3 regions of the Pantoea sp. X-Soil-ISGK-275 genome follow, and region 2 is predicted to be linked to each of the others. Evidence: predicted binding sites of a transcription regulator. Region 2 holds the regulator's gene; each other region holds the start of a gene.
The links. The regulator Fur, encoded in region 2, represses iron uptake genes when iron is present. The targets are predictions, from matches to a motif close to ATAATAATGAGAACNACTATCAA.
Positions count from the first base shown of each region.

Region 1: a site for Fur is predicted at 3,786-3,808, ahead of fes (enterochelin esterase). Genes of this name have one in related genera too.
Region 3: a site for Fur is predicted at 4,360-4,382, ahead of AC6I8A_RS08185 (TonB-dependent siderophore receptor). Genes of this name have one in related genera too.

Region 1 is NZ_AP035976.1:643,720-651,674, forward strand. Features, by position in the region: gene AC6I8A_RS02895 (enterobactin synthase subunit F) at 1-2,521, opposite strand, end outside; gene fes (enterochelin esterase) at 2,506-3,735, opposite strand; gene AC6I8A_RS02905 (TonB-dependent siderophore receptor) at 3,995-6,265, shown strand; gene pmrB (two-component system sensor histidine kinase PmrB) at 6,272-7,333, opposite strand; gene pmrA (two-component system response regulator PmrA) at 7,330-7,955, opposite strand, start outside.
Region 2 is NZ_AP035976.1:1,302,475-1,310,429, forward strand. Features, by position in the region: gene nagB (glucosamine-6-phosphate deaminase) at 1-22, opposite strand, end outside; gene nagE (N-acetylglucosamine-specific PTS transporter subunit IIBC) at 359-2,392, shown strand; gene glnS (glutamine--tRNA ligase) at 2,545-4,212, shown strand; gene AC6I8A_RS06040 (hypothetical protein) at 4,448-4,843, shown strand; gene fur (ferric iron uptake transcriptional regulator) at 4,902-5,351, opposite strand; gene fldA (flavodoxin FldA) at 5,706-6,236, opposite strand; gene ybfE (LexA regulated protein) at 6,374-6,649, opposite strand; gene ybfF (esterase) at 6,817-7,581, opposite strand; gene seqA (replication initiation negative regulator SeqA) at 7,830-7,955, shown strand, end outside.
Region 3 is NZ_AP035976.1:1,751,222-1,759,176, reverse strand. Features, by position in the region: gene ghrA (glyoxylate/hydroxypyruvate reductase GhrA) at 1-869, opposite strand, end outside; gene treA (alpha,alpha-trehalase TreA) at 1,077-2,756, shown strand; gene AC6I8A_RS08190 (IS4 family transposase) at 2,897-4,204, shown strand; gene AC6I8A_RS08185 (TonB-dependent siderophore receptor) at 4,421-6,520, shown strand; gene AC6I8A_RS08180 (GlsB/YeaQ/YmgE family stress response membrane protein) at 6,584-6,832, opposite strand; gene AC6I8A_RS08175 (flagellar brake protein) at 7,019-7,753, shown strand; gene AC6I8A_RS08170 (FGGY family carbohydrate kinase) at 7,820-7,955, opposite strand, start outside.

The sequences.
Region 1 (7,955 bases), 660 kb from region 2:
GCATGAAAGGATCGGCGATAAAGCGGCTGGCGGTGAGATCGGGACGGCCAAGATAGCCCTGCGCCAGCTGCACGCCGGTTAGATAAAGATCGCCCGCCACGCCTGGCGGCACCGGCTGCATGCGGGCATCGAGGATGCGCAGGCCGGTATTCCACACCGGGAATCCAATCGGCACGCTGGCGCCTTCGACGGCGGCCAGGGTATCACCAAACGCCGGATACCAGCTGACATCCACCGCCGCTTCGGTTGGGCCATACAGATTGTGCAGCGGCACCCGCGTCAGTTTTTCCCACTCGCGTGATAAATCCGTCGGCAGCGCTTCACCGCTGCAGAACACGTTGCGCAGACTGGCGCAGCAGGCAATCGCCGGTTGATCATCCAGCGCCGCGACAAAGGCCGCCAGCATCGAGGGGACGAAGTGCGTGGTGGTGACTTGGTAGCGGGCGAACAGCTGCTGCAACGCTTCCGGGTCGCGATGGGCTTCTGGCGGTGCCATCACCAACTGCGCACCGACCAGCAGCGGCCAGAAGAATTCCCACACTGAGACGTCGAAGCTGCTCGGGGTTTTCTGTAGCACCACATCATCGGCTTGCAGCGGATAGCGATCCTGCATCCACAACAGGCGATTGACGATGGCTTCATGTCCCACCAGCACGCCTTTAGGGCGACCGGTCGAACCTGAAGTGTAAATGATGTAGGCGCCATCCTGCGGCGTCGGTGCGCTGGCCGGCTGCGGCGCATGCGGGTTGTTATACAGCACATCAAAATGCAGCTGATTGACCGATGCGATAGCGCTGAAGCGCGCGCGAAGCGCCGCGCAGGTGATCAGCGTTTTCGGCGCGGCGTCTTCCAGCATCAGCTGCAAACGGTCATCCGGATAACCGGTATCAAGCGGCAAATAGGCGGCCCCAAGCGAAACAATCGCCTGCAGCGCCAGCGAGAGTTGCACCGAACGCGGCAGCGCCACGGCGACAATATCGCCACGCTGCACGCCGGCGGCGCTGAGATCGGCGGCCAGCGCAAACACCTGCTGCTGCATTTCGCGATAGCTAAGCTGATGTTGCGCATCGGCTAGCGCCGGGGCATCGGGCGTGCGTGCTGCCTGCTGCGCTAACAGGGATGCCAGGGTTTCTGCTGGCAGCGGATAGGCGGTTTGGTTGATCGCGGCAATCTGCGCATGCTCTTCGGCGGTCAGCAGATCGAGCTCGCCGCACGGCCGTTGCGGTTGTTGCGCCAGCTGATTGAGCAGCAGAGCAAAACGGCTGGCGTGACGCTGCAAAGTTTGTTCGCTGTAGCGTTCGGCATTCGCCAATAGCTCCAGCGTCAGTTCACCGTGCTCGCTGATATAAATGGCGATCTCCAGATCGCGCACCGGCCCGGACGCCAGTTGATGTGTTATGCCTTCCACGCCAGCGAAATCGAGTTGGTAATCAAACATCTTCAGATTGATCACCGGTCCGTACAGTGGATCGCCATCGCCGAGGCGGCCGAGATCGCGCTGCACCTGCTCAGCGTCATAGCGCTGATGACGACGCATCTTTTTCACTTCACCCGCCAGCTGGGCGGCGAGCGCGCCGATCGGCTGCGCGGGATCGTAATGGATTGCCATCGGCAATACGTTGATCACCGGACCGGTGGCGCACAAGGCGGCCGAGCCGATGCGGCGCATAAAGATGAAGCCAGCGGCAAAGTCGTTTTGCCCGCTGAGACGCGCCAGCCACAGCGCCACCAGCGCAAAGGCGAGATCGGCCGCGCTGGCGTGCGGTTGCTGCTGCACCAGCGTCTGGAAAGTGCTGCGATCCAGCGTAACGCTATGGCGCAGCAGATCGGTGCTGGCATGTTGTCCGGCGAGCGGCAGCGGCGAGAGCGAAGCCGGTGAAGGCAGCGCCGCGCCTTTTTCGCGCCAGAACTGGCTGTCACGTACAAAGGAGGAGGATTCGCGATAGCGCTGATACTCGTCCACCACTTCGCTAAACGGAATAAACGGCGTCGGTTCAGCATCTTGCTGGCGTACGGCTGCGGTATAGAGATTGGCGATGCGGCGCGTTAGCGCGGTAAAGCTGAAGCCATCCACTACCAAATGGTGATAGCGCTGATACCAGAACCAATGCTGATCGTCGAGACGGAACAGGCGGTGATGCCACAGTTTTGCGCCGCTTAATACGCGCAGATCGCCATTCATGTCGTCACGCATCAGCGCACGCGCTGTGGCGGGCGCATCGGCCTCAGCACGCAAATCGACAATCTGCGGCAGGCTAAAGGAGTGTGGCTGCGGCCACTGCAACGCTTCGCCTTCCACTTCGCCAAATGCCATGTTCAGCGTGTCGGCTTCCTGCATGCCCGCGACGATCGACTGGGCCAACAGGGCGCTATCAATCTCACCGCGCAGTTCGACAAAGTGCGCCACCGCGTATGCGTTGTGGTGCGGTGACAGCTGATCGGCAATCCAGATGCCGGGCTGTGCCGCGACTAACGGCAAGGTTTTTTGGTCGGTTTGCGTATTCATCAGGGATTCGGACATGGATGCTCCGGTTTGCTCCACAGCGCTTGCAAGCCATTCAGCAGGCCGCCGCGCCAACAGAGCGCGTCATGGCCGCCTTCCACCGGCTGGTAATTTACCTGATAGCCGGCAGCACTAAGCTGCTGTTTAAGTTGTTGATTAGCTTGCAGAATCAAGCCTTCGCGTTTGCCGGCTTCGAGCCAGAAACGCAGCGGTTGGCGCGGCGCGAGACCGCTATCCAGCGCCTGCAGCAACCAGCCGTGTGGATTGCCGCGTTCCGGCCACCAGAAGGATCCGGACAAGCTGAGCGCGTTGCCGAAAGTTTCTGGCCAGTGCAGCGCGGCAAACACCGACGCCAGGCCGCCAAAGCTTTGTCCGGCGACGATGGTGCTGTCCGCCTGCTGGCGATAAGGCGTTGATTGTGCGATTTGCGGTAACAGTTCTTGCTGAATGGCTTGCCAAAACTGCGCGTTGCACGGCAGCTCGCGGCTGCGGTGTTCGCTGTCGATGATGTCGATAAACAGATATACCGCTGGCGGCAAAGAACCGGCATCGGTGAGCTGCTGCAGCGGTCCGGCAATCGGCATGCTGTGCGCCCAAAATTGCCCGTCGAGCATGATGGCCAGCGGACGCTGCGCGGGGTTGGCCTCGCCGGTGGTGTGAATCCACACCTTGCGGCTGTTGCCCAAGAGCGCGCTATCCCATTGCTGTTGTTGCAGTTCAATGGCTGGCGCTGTGCCGTGATCCACCGCTTGCCACAGCTGTTGATTGGGTGCTTGCGGCAGATGCAGCGGCGATACGCCCATGCCGCGACCACCGGACCAGCCACGTAAGCGATTCAACGGATCGGCCTGCGCCGTCGGGAATTTGTCGCGCCACCAGTTGCGCAATGTAGACATCTCGGCAACGCCGGTGAAGTCGGTGGCCTGATCATCGGGCATCAAACAGTAACTGCCGCGCCAGTTGGCGGGCAACGAAGTCTGCCAATACCAGACGTTGGTGCCCGCCACGCGCATTAACGACTGCGGCGGGCGGCGCTGGTGGTGATCGGTCACGCCGGTAATGTTGATCCACACGCGCTGGGTCGACGATTGCGTTTCATCGCCTTGCGGGTCACGCCAGAAGAAGGTGACCTGACATTGGCCATCGTCTGCTAACTCAATGCGGGGAATGCCTTGGGATTGTTGCGCCTGCCACCAGGCTTCACTGCCGGTTACATCATTTCGCCAGGTCATAGGGCTGCCAGTCGGTGTTTACGCGGAGATTTACATAAGCTTGATGAATAATACTATTGATAATAATTTGCATTTGCAATAGGGTGACTGCGCTCAAAAATGAGCACGCCTGTTCCGCCTGATGCTTACCGTTCGGTAAGGTTGCGCTACGGATGGTTTGAAGGGTCTGGAACTGGGCGCGATATGGACAGGGATCTTCTCACCGGCTCGCCAGTTAAGCATCCAACGGCTTTTCGCTGGCCATCCAGGAACGTATAAAATGAAAAATTACTCACGCTTATCATTAGCCATTCTGATTGAACTGGGGCTCAGCGCCTCACTGCTCTCCAGCAGCGCCTGGGCAGCAGAGACTTCTTCCAGCAAAACCTCAGCCAGCACCACTGACGCACCATCAATGGACGGCGGCACCTTGATGGTCACCGCGCAGCAGCAGAACCTGCAAGCGCCGGGCGTCTCAACCATTACCGCCGACGAAATCAAAAAGCATCCGCCAGCACGCGATGTATCTGAAATTATCCGTACCATGCCTGGCGTTAACCTGACCGGCAACTCCACCAGCGGCCAGCGCGGTAACAATCGCCAGATCGATATTCGTGGCATGGGCCCGGAAAACACCCTGATCATGGTAGACGGCATGCCGATCACCAGCCGCAATTCGGTGCGCCTCGGCTGGCGTGGTGAACGTGATACGCGTGGCGATACCAACTGGGTGCCGCCGGAGATGATCGATCACATCGACGTGATTCGCGGACCGGCAGCGGTGCGTTACGGCAACGGTGCAGCGGGCGGCGTGGTGAATATCATCACTAAGAAACAGACCGATCAGCAGTGGCACGGTTCCTGGAACACCTATTTCAACGTGCCGGAACATAAAGCGGAAGGCGCGACCAAGCGCACCAACTTCAGTCTCGAAGGGCCGCTTGGCGATGATTTCAACTTCCGTTTGTACGGCGGTTTAGCCAAAACCCAGGCCGATGCCTATGACATCAACGAAGGTCATGCGGCGGCGCGCACCGGCACCTATGCGGGCAGCTATCCGGCGGGTCGTGAAGGCTCGGTTAATAAAGATATCAATGCCTTGCTGAGCTGGGCGTTTGCGCCGATGCAGACGCTGGAGCTGCAGGGCGGTTTCAGCCGTCAGGGCAATCTGTATGCGGGTGACACGCAGAACACCAACACCAGCGCGCTGGTGAAAAGCCTGTACGGTGACGAAACTAACCGCCTGTACCGCCAGAACATCTCATTGAAATGGACCGGCGCATGGGATAACGGCGCCAGCACCAACACCTACGCGCGCTACGAGAAAACCCGTAACTCGCGCCTCAATGAAGGTTTGGCGGGCGGCACCGAAGGCATCTTCTCCAACAGCGATTTCAACACCATCCAACTGGATGATGTGCTGCTGCATAGCGAAGTCAGCATTCCGTTTGAACTGCTGTTTAACCAAACCGCGACGCTGGGTACCGAATGGAACCAGCAGCGCATGAAAGACGGTTCTTCCAACACGCAGGCGGCGAACTACGGTTCGGTGCCGGGCATCGATAACACCGGCCGCAGCCCGTATTCCCAGGCAGAGATTTTCTCGCTGTTTGCGGAAGACAACATGGAGCTGACCGACAGCACCATGCTGACGCCAAGCCTGCGTTTCGATCACCACTCGATTGTTGGCAATAACTGGAGCCCGTCGCTCAACCTGTCGCAAGGTTTGGGCGATGACTTCACGCTGAAGATGGGGATTGGACGCGCTTACAAAGCGCCGAGCCTGTATCAAACCAATCCAAACTACTTGTTGTACAGCAATGGCCAGGGTTGTGCGGCCAGCACCGGCGCTTGTTACCTGCAAGGTAACAGCGACCTGAAAGCAGAAAATAGCATCAACAAAGAGATTGGTCTGGAGTGGAAACACGAAGGTTATCAGGCCGGTTTGACCTGGTTCCGCAACGATTATCGTAACAAGATCGAAGCCGGTTACTCGCCAGTCAGCAAAGCGTCCAATGGCACCACCGATATTTATAAGTGGGAAAACGTACCGAAAGCGGTGGTGGAAGGGCTGGAAGGTACCGTCAACGTGCCGTTCTCCGACAGCGTGACGTGGAACAACAACTTCACTTATATGCTGCAGAGTAAGAACAAAGAGACCGGCGATCGTTTATCGGTGATTCCGGAGTACACGCTGAACTCGACGCTGAGCTGGCAGGCGACGCAGGATCTTTCACTGCAAACCACGCTGACCTGGTACGGCACGCAGACGCCGAAGAAGTATGATTATAAAGGGAATCTTTCTACCGGCAGCGCAACGGATAAAGTGAGTCCTTACTCAATTATCGGCATGAGCGGTACGTACGATATCAACAAGTACGCCAGCGTCACGGTGGGAATCGATAACCTGTTCGATAAACGCCACTATCGCGAAGGTAATGCGCAAACCACCGGTAACGCCAACACCAACTCTTATCTGTATGGTGCCGGCGCCAATACCTACAACGAATCCGGTCGTACTTACTTTATGAGCCTGAATACCCACTTCTAACGGCGTTTAGCCAATTAGTTGATGCGGTAAATAGCAGCGGGCAATCAGCCCGCTGCGATCTTCACGATTGACCAATTCCAGTCTGCCGCGATGCATCTGCACGATGCGCAGCACGATATTCAAACCCAAACCGCTGCCGCCATAACGCTGATCGCGACGACGAAACGCCTGCGTGAGCTCTTCCGCCGCGGCGGCGTCAATGCCCGGACCTTGATCCCACACTTCGATAATCACCTGCTGCTGATCCTGCTGCATCTTCACCGCGACTTCGCTGCCTTCCGGGCTGTAACGCGAGGCGTTTTCCAGCAGATTGCGCAGCATCAGTCGCAGCAGCACCGCTTCGCCTTGCTGCGGCACATCGTTATTCTGCGGCCAGTGCAGGATTTGCTGACGCTGTTGGTACAACTCGGCCATTTCTGGCTTCAGCGGCTGCATGATGTCTTGTTGCCACTGCAACTGCTGATAGTGACCGCCCGCCAGCGCTTGTCCGGCGCGCGATAACATTAAAAGCTGTTCCACGGTGTGCATCAGCTGATCGATGCGTTCAATGAGCATCTCGCTCTGCGGCACGTTCTGCTGGTGGAGCAGCTCGAGGTGCAGGCGCAACCCGGCCAGCGGCGTACGCAACTCGTGCGCGGCGTCGGCGGTGAACAGGCGTTCCTGCTGCAAGGTGTGATCGAGGCGTGAAAACAGTTGGTTGATCGAGGTGGTTACCGCCACGATCTCATCCATTTCGGAGTAGATCGGTAACGGCGTCAGATTATCCGCTGAACGATGCGCCAGGCTGTCCTGCAGCGATTTCAGCGGACGAATAATCCAGTTAATCGCCCAAAATGACAGCAGCAAGGTGAGGGCGACCATCACTAATGAAGGCAGCAGCAACGAGGCAATCGCCTCACGGATCTCGTTTTCCACGCGATCGTTACGCGCCTGCGCCGAGAGCGTTTCATTGACCAAAAAACTGATCTGCTCGCGGCTTTCATGCCACAGCCAGATGGCGCTCATCACCTGACAGGTGAGGAGAATCAGCGCCAGCATGATCAGTAATCGCTGACGCATGCTGTTCATTCGCGGATTTCCAGACGGTAACCGACGCCGCGCACGGTTTTGATGCGATCTTTCCCTAGCTTGCGACGTAAATTGTGGATGTGAACTTCGAGGGTATTGGAGCCGGGATCGTCATTCCAGCTGTAGAGATCCTGCTGCAGCGTTTCGCGATGCACGTTTTGCCCCACGCGCATCAGTAAGCGGGTGAGCAACGCGAACTCTTTTGGCGTGATCTCCAGAGGGATCGCTTCCAGCAAAACCTGCTGTGAACTGAGATTGAGCGTCAAATCGCCCTGTTGCAGCAGGTTATCGCTGTGGCCCTGATAACGGCGAATCAGCGCTCGCACGCGTGCCTGTAACTCAACCAGCGCAAACGGCTTCACCAGATAATCATCAGCGCCGGCATCCAGACCATCAACGCGATCCTCCAGCGCATCGCGCGCTGTAAGGATCAATACCGGCACCGCAATGCCGTCGCGTCGCCACTGACGCAGCAGTGAAGCACCATCGCGATCCGGCAAGCCGAGATCGAGCACAATCAGGCTATATTGCCCGCTACGCAGCAGCGCATTGCTCTCTGCAGCCGTGCTGGCGCAGTCGATGGCGTAGCCCTGCGAGGTTAGTGCCTGCGCGAGGCCCGATT
Region 2 (7,955 bases):
TGGCCAACGGGATCAGTCTCATGTCTTCACCTCAATTAAGATTGGAAATGTGGAGTTGCCGTTTCTCTGACAGTTTTCTGCTTTAAGCGTAATGCGTTTAAGCGTAGCCATCCGGGAAAAGTGCGACTCGATATTTTTCATCATAAAATAAGTTTGTGGTGCTGGCTAGCATTTCGCATTATCAAACCACCATTTTGGTGATTAAAGTCACAGTTGTAGTGGTTTTAATTTGCGAGGCGAATTAATTTGTCTTTACACTGCGCCTCGTGGTGAAAAGTGTCATCAAGGTACCGGGCGACAGGATAATAAAATCAACCTGCGCCACGGCAAAACGCCAGTCTCATAGGGGGAGAATAAGGTGAGTGTATTAGGATATCTGCAAAAGGTCGGCCGCGCGCTTATGGTGCCGGTAGCGACTCTGCCGGCAGCGGCAATCTTGATGGGTGTTGGATATTGGATCGATCCAGATAGCTGGGGCGCAGGTAATGCGCTGGCGGCACTGCTGATCAAATCCGGTTCGGCGATCATCGACAACATGTCCGTGCTGTTTGCCATTGGTGTGGCATACGGTATGTCAAAAGATAAAGATGGTGCAGCAGCGTTAACCGGCTTCGTCGGCTTCCTGGTGGTGACCACACTCTGTTCACCGGCTGCGGTAGCGATGATTCAGAAAATACCGGTGGAGCAAGTGCCTGCCGCCTTCGGTAAAATCAATAACCAGTTTGTTGGTATCCTGGTGGGTATTCTCTCTGCTGAGGTTTATAACCGCTTCAGCCACGTTGAGCTGCCAAAAGCGCTGTCGTTCTTTAGCGGCCGCCGTCTGGTGCCGATCCTTGTCTCCTTCCTGATGATCGTCGTCGCCTTCGTGCTGATGTACATCTGGCCGATCATTTTCGGTGGACTGGTGAGCTTTGGTGAGCACATCCAGAAAATGGGTTCAATCGGTGCGGGCGTCTACGCCTTCTTTAACCGTCTGCTGATTCCTGTTGGCCTGCATCACGCACTGAACTCGGTATTCTGGTTCGACGTTGCTGGCATTAACGATATTCCTAAATTCCTCGGCGGCGCGCAGTCTATCGCTGAAGGTACCGGTATCCCAGGCATCACCGGTCGTTATCAGGCGGGCTTCTTCCCAATCATGATGTTCGGTCTCCCAGGTGCAGCGCTGGCAATTTACCACTGCGCACGCCCAGAAAACCGCGCCAAAGTCGGCGGTATCATGCTGGCGGCGGCTTTTGCAGCCTTCTTTACCGGTATCACCGAACCGCTGGAATTCTCCTTCATGTTCGTGGCGCCGGTGCTGTATGTGATTCACGCGGCACTGACAGGTCTTTCTGTGTTCATCGCCGCGAGCATGCAGTGGATTGCCGGTTTCGGCTTCAGTGCGGGTCTGGTGGATATGGTGCTGTCAACGCGAAACCCGCTGGCGGTCCACTGGTGGATGCTGATCCCACAAGGTTTGGTGTTCTTCGTTATCTACTACGCGGTGTTCCGCTTCACCATCCAGAAATTTAACCTGATGACGCCGGGCCGCGAACTCTCTGCGGGCGATGAAACTGATGGTTATGACGTCAATGTCGATAACAGCGGCAACGGTGAAAGCCAAACTGAATCGCTGGCACGTCGTTACATTGCGGCGGTGGGGGGCTCAGAAAACCTGACCCACATCGATGCCTGTATCACTCGTCTGCGTTTGAACGTTAAAGATTCTGCGCAGGTTAATGAAGGTGTGGCTAAGCGTCTCGGTGCTTCCGGTGTGATTCGTCTGAACAAACAAAGCGTGCAGGTCATCGTCGGTACTCAGGCGGAAAGCATTGCGATGGCAATGAAAACTGTCCTGAGCAAAGGTCCGGTTGCGGCATCTGCTGCCGCGTCAACGGCTGCGCCTGCTGCGGCTGTGAAACCACAGGCGGTGCTAAACAGCGAAAAAGCTGTGATTGCTACGCTGCTGGCACCAGTAACCGGTGACATTGTTGCGCTGGAAAATGTGCCTGACGAAGCGTTCGCCAGTAAGGCGGTCGGCGATGGTCTGGCGATCAAACCAACTGGTAAAACTGTGGTTGCGCCAACAGCCGGAACCGTGGTGAAAATCTTCAATACCAACCATGCGTTCTGCCTCGAAGCGGAAAACGGTGTCGAGATCGTCGTGCACATGGGTCTGGATACGGTGGCACTGGAAGGTAAAGGCTTCACGCGTCTGGTTGAAGAGGGCACAACGGTCACTGCAGGTCAGCCAATCCTGGAAATGGATTTAGACTTCCTCAATGCCAACGCCCGCTCGATGATCAGTCCGGTTGTGGTCAGCAACAGCGATGATTTCGCTGGTCTGAATTTACTGGCAACCGGTTCAGTGGTTGCAGGCCAAACCCCGCTGTACGAGGTTAAAGGCTAAGTCCTTGTGATTGAGCCAGAAGGCAGGAAGCGATTCCTGCCTTTTTTGTTTTAAAACGACCAACAAACGGTTGTTTCCCTCCTGTGCTTTGTGGATCATACTCCGTTACTTCGTGGTACAAATCACCCGTTATAGTTTTTGAGGATTTTGAGATGAGTGAGGCTGAAGCCCGCCCAACGAACTTTATTCGTCAGATCATCGACGAAGATTTGGCGAGCGGTAAGCACAACAGTGTGCATACCCGTTTCCCGCCTGAGCCCAATGGTTATCTGCATATTGGCCATGCGAAATCTATCTGCCTGAACTTTGGTATCGCGCAAGACTACCAAGGTCAGTGCAATCTGCGTTTCGACGACACTAACCCAGTAAAAGAAGATCTGGAGTTTGTTGAATCCATTAAGCGTGATGTGCAATGGCTGGGCTTTGAGTGGAGCGGCAACATTCGTTACTCCTCAGACTACTTCGACCAACTGTTCAACTATGCGGTTGAGCTGATCAACAAAGGCCTGGCCTATGTTGATGAACTGTCAGCAGATGAGATCCGTGAATATCGCGGTTCCCTGACGGCACCGGGCAAAAACAGTCCGTATCGCGATCGCAGCGTGGAAGAGAACCTAGCGCTGTTCCAGAAGATGCGCGATGGCGGTTTCGAAGAGGGCAAAGCCTGTCTGCGTGCCAAAATCGACATGGCGTCCAGTTTCATCGTGATGCGTGATCCAGTGCTGTATCGCATTAAGTTTGCCGATCACCATCAGACTGGCAGCAAGTGGTGCATCTATCCGATGTACGACTTCACCCATTGCATTTCGGATGCGATTGAAGGCATTACGCACTCACTCTGTACGCTGGAGTTCCAGGACAACCGTCGTCTGTACGATTGGGTGCTGGATAACATCACCATTCCGGTTCATCCACGGCAGTACGAATTTTCACGCCTGAATCTGGAATACGCGGTGATGTCGAAGCGTAAACTGACTCAGCTGGTGAGCGAGAAGGTTGTCGAAGGCTGGGACGATCCGCGCATGCTGACCGTATCTGGTCTGCGTCGTCGTGGTTACAGCGCCGCTTCCATCCGTGAATTCTGCCGCCGTATTGGTGTGACCAAACAGGACAATATCGTGGAGATGGCTTCACTGGAATCGTGCATTCGTGACGATCTCAATGAAAACGCACCGCGTGCGATGGCCGTAATGGATCCGCTGAAAGTGGTGATCGAGAACCTGCCTGCAGGTCACGAAGAGATCATCAGCATGCCGAATCATCCGAACAAACCGGAGATGGGCACGCGAGAAGTGCCATTCAGTCGTGAAGTGTGGATCGATCGCGCGGATTTCCGTGAAGAGGCCAACAAGCAGTACAAACGTCTGGTGCTGGGCAAAGAAGTGCGTCTGCGTAATGCATACGTGATCCGTGCCGAGCGAGTAGCGAAGGATGATGAGGGCAATATCACCTGCATCTATTGTACCTGCGACGTTGATACGCTGAGCAAAGATCCGGCCGATGGCCGCAAAGTGAAAGGCGTTATCCATTGGGTTTCTGCGATTCACGCGCTGCCAGCGGAATTCCGCCTGTACGATCGTCTTTTCAGTGTGCCAAATCCGGGCGCGGCGGAGGATTTCCTCACCACCATCAACCCGAACTCACTGGAAATCAAACAGGGCTTCGTGGAGCCAGGTTTGCGTGCAGCCGATCCAATGGCGCCGTACCAGTTTGAACGTGAAGGCTATTTCTGTGCGGATAGCGTCTATTCACAGCCATCCAAGCTGGTGTTTAACCGCACCGTTGGTTTACGTGATACCTGGGCAAAAATCGGCGATTAATATTTTTTGTCGCTAGCACGATATGATCATGAAAGGGCGAGCAATCGCCCTTTTTTATTGTCTCGATTTAACCAGATACGACCTTTTATGCTGCTCCCTGCAATTAGCCATTAATTCCTTATTTGCGACTATTCTGACTTTAGCAAAATTAAACCATTTGCCAGTGTGAAAAACTTTTTTTCAGGTAGGCTATGCGCTCTCAGCCGTTGCTCTGCGGGTAATCAAAGGATAAAAAATGACAAGTCTCGCCCTGGAAGCCAAACATAGCGTGGTGGTTTTACATCAGCTTATCGAACGTATTTTTAATCAGGCAGAAGGCAGTGATGACAGCATTGATCTGTTCTTGTCGTACTTTCATCCCGACTTCAAAATGGTCACGCCACAGGGTAAACAGCTTGATCTTAATGAGATGGAAACACTGTTTCGCCAGTTGCAGGGACAGCGTGAAGGGATGCGAATTGCCACCAGTGAGCACGCCATCATTTCGCAGCAAAGTGAGGAAGTCACGATTCAGTATCGTGAATTGCAGATGATGAATGGCACCAATCAGAGCCGCATTTCTCTGGCGGTGCTGGATTGCAGCACCGCCATTCCGCGCTGGCGCTACTTGCAGGAAACGCTCGTTGCCTGATTTCAGATATAAAAAAACCGGCTTAAGCCGGTTTTTTTATACTGCATAGCACACTCAATTACTTATCGTGGAGCGTATCGTCTTCGCGGCAGTCTCCCAGAGCACAGTGACCATACAGATACAGGCTGTGGTTGCTAAGCTTGATGCCGTGGCGAGTAGCAATTTCACGCTGACGCGTTTCGATTGATTCATCGCTGAATTCGATAACTTTGCCACAATCAAGGCAGATCAAGTGATCATGGTGATGTTGCTGAGTCAGTTCGAAGACAGACTTACCGCCTTCAAAGTTATGACGGGTTACGATGCCCGCGTCGTCAAACTGGTTAAGAACGCGATAAACCGTTGCCAGACCAATCTCTTCGCCCATATCGATCAGGCGCTTATACAAATCTTCCGCACTGACGTGATGGGACTCGGGGCCGGGTCCCTGAAGCACTTCCAGAATTTTCAGTCTGGGTAGCGTGACTTTCAGGCCAGCCTTCTTCAATGCGGAGTTGTTGTCAGTCATGCGGATATTGTCCTGTTACTTTGCTAGTCACTTGCGGCGCAGGGGCCTTGAATGTTTAGGTCAACGCGCATTCTCATTTGCGTCTCATTATAGAACTCAAGCAGTGAAATGAAAACCAAGGCAACGTCCTTAATCACCAAAGGTTGTAAGGATAACGTCACTAATGTCTTCAGGACGCTTGGGTTTTGGATTCCATTTCACTCAGCCTCATTCTACTGCCAGAGGAATAAGCGGATGACCATTGCGGGTATTCTACAGATTTGCGGGGAAAAGTTAAAAAACCGTAGCTATTATTTTTATAGGAAATTCCGTTGCCCGATGTGAGGCAGCGCGCACATCGGGCAGAGCAGGGAATTAAGCTTCAATAATCTCTTTCAGCTGCAACTCGTCGAAGATCTGCTTCACCCATTTCTCAACACGTTCGTTGGTCAATTCTGGTTGACGATCTTCATCAATTGCCAGACCCAGGAAGTTTTTGTCATCGGCGAGGCCTTTAGAGGCTTCGAAGTGATAGCCTTCGGTTGGCCAGTGACCCACAATCACCGCACCGTTAGGCTCGATGATGTCACGGATGGTGCCCATCGCGTCACAGAAGTATTCGGCGTAATCTTCCTGATCGCCACAACCAAACAGCGCTACCAGCTTGCCATTGAAATCAATCTCTTCCAGCGTCGGGAAGAAATCATCCCAGTCGCACTGCGCTTCGCCGTAATACCAGGTTGGAATGCCCAGCAGCAGGATGTCGAACGCATCGAGATCTTCTTTGGTGCTCTTAGCAATGTCATGCACTTCGGCGACATCTTTACCCAGTTGTTTCTGGATCATCTTTGCAATGTTTTCAGTGTTGCCGGTATCGCTGCCGAAGAAAATGCCTACGATTGCCATGGGTTAGGTAACCTCTTGAATCCTGATTGTGAAAGTAAGTCAGTTGACTGCACAGTTATGCGAATAATAGCAGACCGGTAAAAAGTGCGGAACTTGTAAAGCCGTGACTTTGTGTTCCAGCGTGCGGTCTTCGCGCGTTAAGACAGTTTGAGTTGTGCCAGCAGCATTTGTTCAATCAATTCGCTGCGACTGATGTTTTGCTGATCGGCCAGCGTGCTGAGCGCGTCAACCGCCTCGCTCGACATCTTCAGCTCAACACGACGCAGCCCACGCACTTTATCGCGCTTGAGCTGGTTGCGTTTGTTGATGCGTAACTGTTCATCACGCGTCAGCGGGCTGGTTTTCGGGCGACCAGGACGCCGCTCGTCTGCGAAGAGATCAAGCGTCGTGCGGTCTGTCTGTTCTTTTGCCATGGTTTGTAAAACTGAGTGGGCGCGAACGGCGGAAAGGCGCTGCGCGATTAAAACATTATCGGCCCGACCACGGTGAAAAAATATCCGTGGCAAATTTTTAGCGCGACATCATACTCCAGCGCCTTCCCTGACGCCAACCCTAAAGCGCAAGCGGCAAGCTTTTGCTTTTACAGGTTAAAAAAACGCCGAACGGCGCGTAACACCGCATCGGGTTTCTCGGCGTGCACCCAATGTCCAGCTCCGCTGATCACATGTGCATGCGCCTGCGGGAACTGACGTAGCAGCGCATCGCGATGCTGATTGTCCAGATAAGGAGAATCGCCGCCGCGGATAAACAGTGCCGGATGCGGCCACGCAGGAATCTCTTCCCAGCCGGAAATGGTGCTGTAGTTATCCCACAGCACCGGCACATTAAAGCGCCATTCGCCCTCTGCGAAAGATTTGAGGATGAACTGGATCACGCCTTCTTCATCAATATGCTGACGCATTACTTCAACGGCTTCGCTGCGGCGCGTGACGCCCGCGGCGCTCACGGCCCGAATAGCGGCAAAAATTTCGTCATGGCGGCGCGTTTGGTAATCAACGGGCGCGATATCGATCATCACCATTTTTTCGATACGTTCCGGCGCGATGGCACTGAGCGCCATGGCGATTTTGCCGCCCATCGAGTGTCCTATCACACCCGCGCGATCGATATGGTGCGCATCCAGCGTTTCGACGATGTCCTGCGCCATCACGTGATAATTCATCTCATCGCTGCGTGCCGACAAGCCGTGGTTGCGCACATCAACCTGCAGCGTCGGACGTGCGTCACGCACCCCACGCGCCAGCACGCCAAGGTTATCAAGGCTGCCAAAAAGACCATGGATCAATAGAATCGGTGTGGCGTCGGGGGCAGATTGTTCAGTTTGCAGACGGGCGTTCAAAATCATGGCTAAAGTTCTTACGGTTGTGACCTTGGCTTAGGTTATCATGGATTCACCTGTCCAGCAGTCAGGCCGGAAGGCATTAGGGCATATTCCGACTTTTGCCTGGAAACGTTGCCAACGCTATCGGCTGCCACGGATTTAACTTTATAATCCTTATGTTAGAACCCGCTCACGTTTTGCACGACTGGATTTTGCTAAGGCCGTTGCATTAATGCGTGGTTCTGTCATTTGCCATAATCGTACGGAAAAAGATGAAAACGATTGAAGTTGACGAAGAACTCTACCGTTATATTGCCAGCCACACGCAGCACATTGGTGAAAGCGCCTCTGATATTTTGCGCCGCATGTTGAAGTTCACCGCCGGACAGAGCGCACCT
Region 3 (7,955 bases), 450 kb from region 2:
GCAATGTAATCCATCGCCTCGGCTGGCAAGGTAATCGCTGCAGTATGTGGCGTGATTGTGACATGCGGATGAGACCACAACGGATGCTGCGGCGGCAGCGGCTCGGTCTGGAACACATCCAGCGCGGCGGCGGCCAGTTGACCGCTGTTCAACGCTGCCAGCAGATCGGCTTCCACCACATGCGCACCGCGCGCCAGATTAAGGAAGCTGGCACCGCGCGGCAACGCGCTGAGCAGTTGGCTATCGATGAGGTTGGTGGTTTCCGGCGTGGTAGGCAGCAGATCGATCAGCACCTGCGTGCCATCAAGGAAGGCATTGAGCTGATCGCGGCCATGGAAGCTTTGCACGCCGTCGATGTGCTTCGGCGAACGGCTCCAGCTGCGTAACGGGAAGCCCCATTGACGCAAACTTTCCAGCACGCTACGGCCTAACACGCCCGCGCCGAGCACGCCAATGGTGAAATTTTCGCGATCGACACCATCCAGCTCCTGCCAGTTCGCCTGCTGCTGCAGTTGACGATACTCCGCGAAACGGCGGAACCAGCCCAGCACGCACCAGTTGGCGTATTCCTGCATCTGGCGCGCCATGCCGGTATCTTCCAGACGGAATAATGGCACATTGTCAGCCAACATTTGTGGGTTGTCACGCAGCTGCTTGAGGATTTCGTCCACGCCCGCGCCCATAGCAAACACGCCTTTCAGCTGACGGCCCGCCAGCATCTCAACCGGCGGCGAACGCACCACCGCATAATCGGCCGGTGCATTGTCGCCCGGCTGCCAGTAACGCACGCGTGCCTCAGGTAAACGCTGACGCAAACCGTCCAGCCAGCCCTGCGGTGCCAGCGACGGGTGATACCAGATAATCTCCATTCGACTCTCCTTTTTTTGCTTCAGCCTCAGGCAAATAACCGAACAGGGCAAGCAAAAACCTTAGCCTTGATGCAATTTCTCGCGTGATTAATTCCGGGCGCTTCACATTTCCACCGCTGTACAAGGCTAAGCGGTGCGATTGCGACTAAAGTTGTTCGAGTGGTCAATGCGTTAGCACACCACCTTTTCGGACAAGGAGAAAAACCGATGATAAAAAATGCCGTATTCACGCCCGCGCGTCTGACCTTTTTACTCAGCGCCGCGTTGCTGGCCGCTGCCAGCGCCGCGCACGCCGATGACCAAAGCCGCATGCTCAGCAACCAGCCGCAGCCGCCAGATGTGCGTCTGGGACCGCTTTTCAATGCGGTGCAGCAGGCGAAATTTTATCCGGACCAGAAAACCTTCGCCGACGCGGTGCCGAAATCCAATCCCTCATCGATTCTGGCCGACTGGCAGATGCAGAAAAACCAGCGCAACTTCGATCTCAAGCATTTTGTCGACAGCAATTTTACGCTGCCAAAAGAGGGAGACAAATATGTGCCGCCCGCCGGGCAAAGCCTGCGCGAGCACATCAACGGTTTGTGGCCGGTGCTGACACGTACCGCGCAAAGTGCCAGCCAGTATGATTCGCTGCTGCCGCTGCCAAAACCTTATGTGGTGCCGGGCGGCCGGTTCCGCGAAGTCTATTACTGGGACAGCTACTTCACCATGCTCGGCCTGGCGGAGAGCGGTCACTGGGATCGCGTGCAGGATATGGTGGATAACTTCGCCACCGAACTCGATAAATATGGCCATATTCCCAACGGTAACCGCAGCTACTATCTTAGCCGCTCGCAGCCGCCGTTCTTTAGCCTGATGGTTGACCTGCTGGCAACGCACAAAGGTGACGATGTCTATCGCCAATACCTGCCGCAGCTGCAGAAAGAGTACGATTACTGGATGGCAGACAGCGACAAAGTGGCAGCCGGCCAGGCCAGCAAACGCGTGATCAAACTCAGCGACGGTACGCTGCTTAACCGTTACTGGGACGATCGTGATGCGCCGCGTACCGAATCCTGGCTTGATGACGTCAACACCGCGAATAAAGCGCCGGAGCGTAATAAGCAGCAGGTTTATCGCGATTTGCGTGCAGGCGCGGCATCAGGCTGGGATTTCAGTTCGCGCTGGTTCACTGATGCGCACAATCTGGCGTCGATTCGTACCACGCAACTGGCGCCGGTCGATCTCAACAGCCTGATTTTCCACCTCGAACAGACATTGTCTAAAGCGTCCAAACTGGATAAGCAGGATGACAAAGCCAAACAGTTCGCGGCGGATGCCGAAAAACGTCAGGCGGCGATCAATCGCTATCTTTGGGATGACAAAAAAGGCTGGTACGCCGATTACGATTTCCAGAAGAAGCAGGTTCATTCGCAGCTGACCGCCGCCACGCTGTTCCCGCTCTATATGCAGGTGGCGAGCGATAAGCAAGCTGAGCGCACCGCTTCCGCTGTTGAAAAACAGCTACTGAAACCGGGCGGTCTGGTGACCACCACGGTGAATAACGGCCAGCAATGGGATGCGCCAAACGGCTGGGCGCCGCTGCAATGGGTGGCGGTGGAAGGTCTTGAGCATTACAAACAGCCGAAACTGGCGCAGCAGATTGGTCAGCGCTTCCTGCAGAACGTGCAGGCCACCTACGACAAGGAGCATAAGCTGGTCGAGAAATATGTGGTTGAAGGCGCGCAGTTGGGTGGCGGTGGCGGCGGCGAATATCCGCTGCAGGATGGCTTCGGCTGGACCAACGGCGTGACGCTGAAGCTGCTGGATAATTACTGTCCGAAAGACAAAACCTGTAATAACGCCGGCGATATCCCGAATATGCCGGTTTTGAGTAGCGCGAAGTAACGTTTTTCCTGGTCAATACGTAGCCGTCGCAGGGTCGCCATTTATGGCGTAATGCCGATCAGTTAAGCCCGAAATGATCGGTTGAACGATCCTCCAGTTCTGCAAAAATCCGTAATCTCACAGGAATTACGGATTTTTTTATGTTACTCAGTCAGGCTCTCGATGCCGTTCTTAACTTTACGCCCAAAGAGTTCTCCGCGCTCTCCGATCTGCTCTCGCCTGAACTCATCGACGAATGCCTGGCTGATACTGGTATCGTGACCGTGCGAAAACGCCGTCTTCCAATGGAGATGATGGTCTGGGCCGTTACCGGCATGGCCCTGTTCCGCTCGCTTTCCATGAACCAGATTGTTTCTCATCTGGATATCGTTTTGCCGGGCAAGCGCCCATTCGTCGCGACCAGCGCGGTTGTGCAGGCGCGTCAGCGGCTCGGAGAAGACGTGGTCCGCCGGGTCTTTGAAAAGTCACGCCAGCTCTGGTTTGATAAAACACCGCTGTCACACTGGAACGGCCTGACACTGCTGGCGGTCGACGGCACGCTGTGGCGGGCCCCCGATACGCCGGAAAACGATAAGGCCTTTGGGCGGACGGCAAATGCACACAGTCAGTCTGACTGGCCTCAGCTGCGCATGGTCTGCCAGATGGAGCTGACAAGCCATCTCTTATCGGGCGTGAGCTTTGGCAGCGTGACCGAAACCAGCGAGGTTGATCTTGCGGCACAACTGGTGGGACAGACGCCGGATCACTCGCTAACGATCCTGGATAAAGGCTTCTATGCGCCCGGCTTCCTGCATTACTGGCAGACCTCGGGGGTGGAAAGACACTGGATGCTACCTCTGCGCAACGATGCAAAATACCGTGTTCTGCAAAAACAGGGCTCAGGCAGCGAGCTGATAGAACTGGACCTGTCGTGGCAGGCGCGTAAAAAATGGAAAGATGTGCCGGAAACGCTGACGGCGCGACTGATAAGCAAAAAGGTTAACGGGAGAGTGGTGAAAATCCTGACGTCAATGTGCGATCCATTGCGATATCCGGGAGGGGATATCGTTGATCTTTATGGACATCGCTGGGAAATAGAACATGGCTTCCGGGAGATGAAGCAGCATCTGTTGAACAACGAGCTCACGCTGAGAAGCAAAACACCGGAACTGGTGAAGCAGGAGTTATGGGGCGTTGCGCTGGCGTATAACCTGCTGCGTTTTATGATGGCGCAGATGGCCTATAGCCTGAAAAACGTGGAGCCTTATCAGCTGGGGTTTAAGCAGGCGGCACTGTACCTGACAGGTCAACTGAGACTCCTGCCTGCGGTAGCGCCGGGAAAAATTCCGAGAATAATAGATGAAATAATGGCGATGGCGGGAAGCTTCGTGCTGCCAACCCGGCGGACGAGACATTATCCGCGAGCGGTGAAAAAGAAGCCGAAACGCTATGCGTTCCGGCATGATTAAGTCTTAACTGACGAGCATTACGCCATTTATGGCGACCATTAACCCGTGTGCGCATTAATGCGCACCCTACAGCCTCATATCGAATTCCGCCCTGCCTGTGTATTTTCCTCACACCCCATTTACAACAACCTCACATCTTGAAACATCCGCCACAAAAGATAATAATTCTCAATCTAATATCGATAGCTATTCCCATTTAAATATCAGGAACCTCTCATGACCTCGCTGTTTACCCTTAACCGTGGCCGCGTTCTGTGCACGCTTGCGCTGGCTTTACCCGCTGCAAGCTTCGCCGAAGAGTCGCTTGTCGTCACGGCGCAACCGCAAGAGAGCGCCACCTCGCCGACGCAGGGCTATCTCGCCACGCGCAGCAGCGGCGCCAGCAAAAGCGATCAACCGCTGATTACCACGCCGCAGTCAATCTCGGTAGTGACACGTCAGCAGATGGAAGATCAGGGCGCGCAGGATCTCAACCAGGCGCTGGGTTACACGCCAGGGGTGTTCACCAACTTCGGCGGGGCCGCCACGCGTTACGACACCATCGCGCTGCGTGGTTTCCACGGCGGCGATGTCGACAACACCTTCCTCGATGGCCTGCGCGTGATGAGTGACGGCGGCAGCTTCAACATCCTGCAGGTGGACAACTGGTTCCTTGATCGCATTGATGTGATCAAAGGTCCCTCCTCCGCGCTTTACGGCCAAACGGTGCCGGGCGGATTAGTGAACATGGTGAGCAAGCGTCCGCAGTTTGCCGAAGAGGGCCACTTCCGCCTGTCGAGCGGCACCAACGCCACCAACAGCGCTGCCTTTGATTACTCCAACGCCATCAACGATCAGTGGGCATTTCGCTTAACCGGCATCACGCGCAACAGTGATACGCAGTACGATCACACCCGCGAAGAGAAATATGCGATTTCGCCACAGCTGATGTGGCAGCCAAGTGAAGATACCAACTTAGTGCTGCGCGCCTACCTGCAGAAAGATCCCTCAGGCGGCTATCACGGTTCGGTACCGGCGGAAGGCACGCTTTACAGCCATAACGGCCGCAAGTTGAGCGATAGTTTCTACGAAGGCGACAGTTCGCTCGATCAGTTCAAACGTCGCGAGCAGATTTACAGCTATGACTTCTCACATCGCTTCAACGAAGTCTGGTCGGTGTACTCCACCGGCAGTTACAGCCACTCGAATACCGATCTCGATCAGGTTTATCAGATTGGCTGGAACGCAACGAATCCTGACCTGCTGAACCGCTACTACTCCGGCGAGCGTTCATCACTGAGCGCATGGGCGAATGACAACCGCTTGCAGGCCGATTTTGCTACCGGCGCGGTGCAGCATCGCGTGACGCTGGGCGCGGAATACCATCGCTATAAAAATGACATCACCAAAGCCAGCGGTGCCGCCAGCGCGCTGAATGCGTGGAGCGGCGAAGAAGTGGGCATCATGCCGGACTTCGACTGGACATCGCAGACGCGCCGCTACTATCAAACCGGTTTATATCTGCAGGATGAGTTGCAGCTTGATCGCTGGCATCTGGATTTGTCGGGACGTTATGACCGCATTGTGTCGGAAAACGGCACCAGCCGTCGTCAGGACGATCACATCAGCGGCCGCGCCGCGCTGCTGTATGCCTTCGAGAACGGCATCTCGCCTTACGTCAGTTGGAGCCAGGCGATAACGCCAGCCTCGTTAACCGATCCGCAGGGCAATCAGCTGAAACCGACCACCTCAGAGCAATATGAAGCGGGCGTAAAATATCAGCCGGTGGGCACGCGCGATATGTACTCAATCGCGGTGTACGATTTGACCCAGGACGATGTCGCCAACCGTAACGTGCTGGACGGCACTTACACGCCGTCGGGCAAAGTGCATTCGCAGGGCATCGAGTTGGAAGCGCGTAATCAGCTGACGCAACGTTTCAGCACCATCGCCGGCTACACGCTGAATCATCTGCGCTTCAAAGATTCGGTGGACGGTAACGATGGCCATACGCCATATGTCACGCCGAATAGCATGGCATCGTTGTGGGGACATTATCAGTTTGACTACGGCTTGAGCGCTGGCGCCGGTGTGCGCTATATCGGCAAACAGTGGGCGGATAACGAGAACACCACGCGTCTGCCATCGGTAACGCTGTTTGATGCGTCGGTTCGCGCCGATCTTGGCGCATGGAACTCACAGCTGAAAGGCGCCTGGCTGCAGGTGAATGCCAACAACCTGACCGATAAAAAGTATCTGGCCGCCTGTTATGGCACCGGTTACTGCTATCGCGGTGCCGAGCGTACGGTCATGGCTACGGTGGGCTACGACTTTTAATCAGGCATAAAAAAATCCGCCATCCTTTTACGGGATGGCGGATTTCATCAAATCGCTATGCTGTTAACTTCGTACTTTACGGTAAATCCACAGCACCACAATGGCACCGATCACGGCCACCACGAAGCTACCGAAGTTGAAACCGTCAACTTTACCGAAACCAAACAGGGTACTGATCCAGCCACCGACAACCGCACCTACCACACCCAGAACCACGGTGATGATAAAGCCGCCGCCATCTTTACCCGGCATAATCCACTTCGCGATAATCCCGGCAATCAGACCAAAAATAATCCATGAAAGAATACCCATGTACTGCTCCTTACGTTATTAATCAATGTGTTCACCGCCTCTAGTATAGACGGGATTTTATGATCTGCCTCGCAACTTGCCGCAGTAAATAATCGTTAGCTAACTAAAGGTTAGCGCAGCCATGCCGATAACTGACGAACAGCATTGTCAGTCGTGAAAATAACAATCGGATAAGTGGAGCAGGACGTGGGAGAAGCCGATAAAGAACAATACCTCAAGCGAGGCACGTTAGCGGTTTTGGGCGTGATGAAGGATCTGTTGCGTTCTCAAACCCCGTTGATGGTGAATTTTTCGCGCGGTCAGTTTATCAGCCGCATGCTGTCAGCCGATGAAGATCAGGTGATCTTTGACCTTGGCAGCAATGCGCTGGATAACGATTTAGCGCTACAAAGTGGTGAAGTGAATATCTTTGCCGAAACGCACGGTGCCAAAGTCGAATGTAGCTTAATCGGTTTACAGCGCATCGAATTTGAAGGCTTGCCCGCTTTTGCTGCATCGCTACCCGAACTGGTGTGGCAGATTCAACGCCGTGAGTTCTTCCGCGTCAATGCGCCGCTGGAGCCGGTTTTTTATTGCCACAGCCAGTGGCCGGATGGCAGCACTGCGCGCTTCCGCCTGCAGGACCTGTCATTGGGTGGCGTGGGCGTGCTGCTGGACGAAGCGCTGCCAGAAGGCCTTAATCGCGGCGATACCTTTAAAAAGCTGCGCGTGGATTTGGCTGAATACGGTCACTTCGAGGTGACAGCACAGCTGCTGCACATTGGTGAACGCACCGTGGTGACCAGCAAGAATGAAACCCGCGCCACTCCGCGCCTCAGCTTCCGCTTTACCGCCATCGAGCCGATTCAGGAACGCCAGCTGCAGCAGGTGATTTTTGCGCTGGAACGTCTGGCGCGCGATAAGGCCAACCGTTTCCAGTAAGTCCATCATTCGTAGGGTCGCCATTCGTGGCGACCACTCCCCCAGATTTGCACAAAACCGCACCCATCAATGCGGCTGATAACGGCAACGCGCCACCGCATCCAGCCAGCCGTGATAATTCTCCTGCATGCTTTTCGCCTGATCTTCACGCGGCGTAATCACGCTGCCGCCCTGTAACGCCTGCATCTCACTGCCCTGCTGC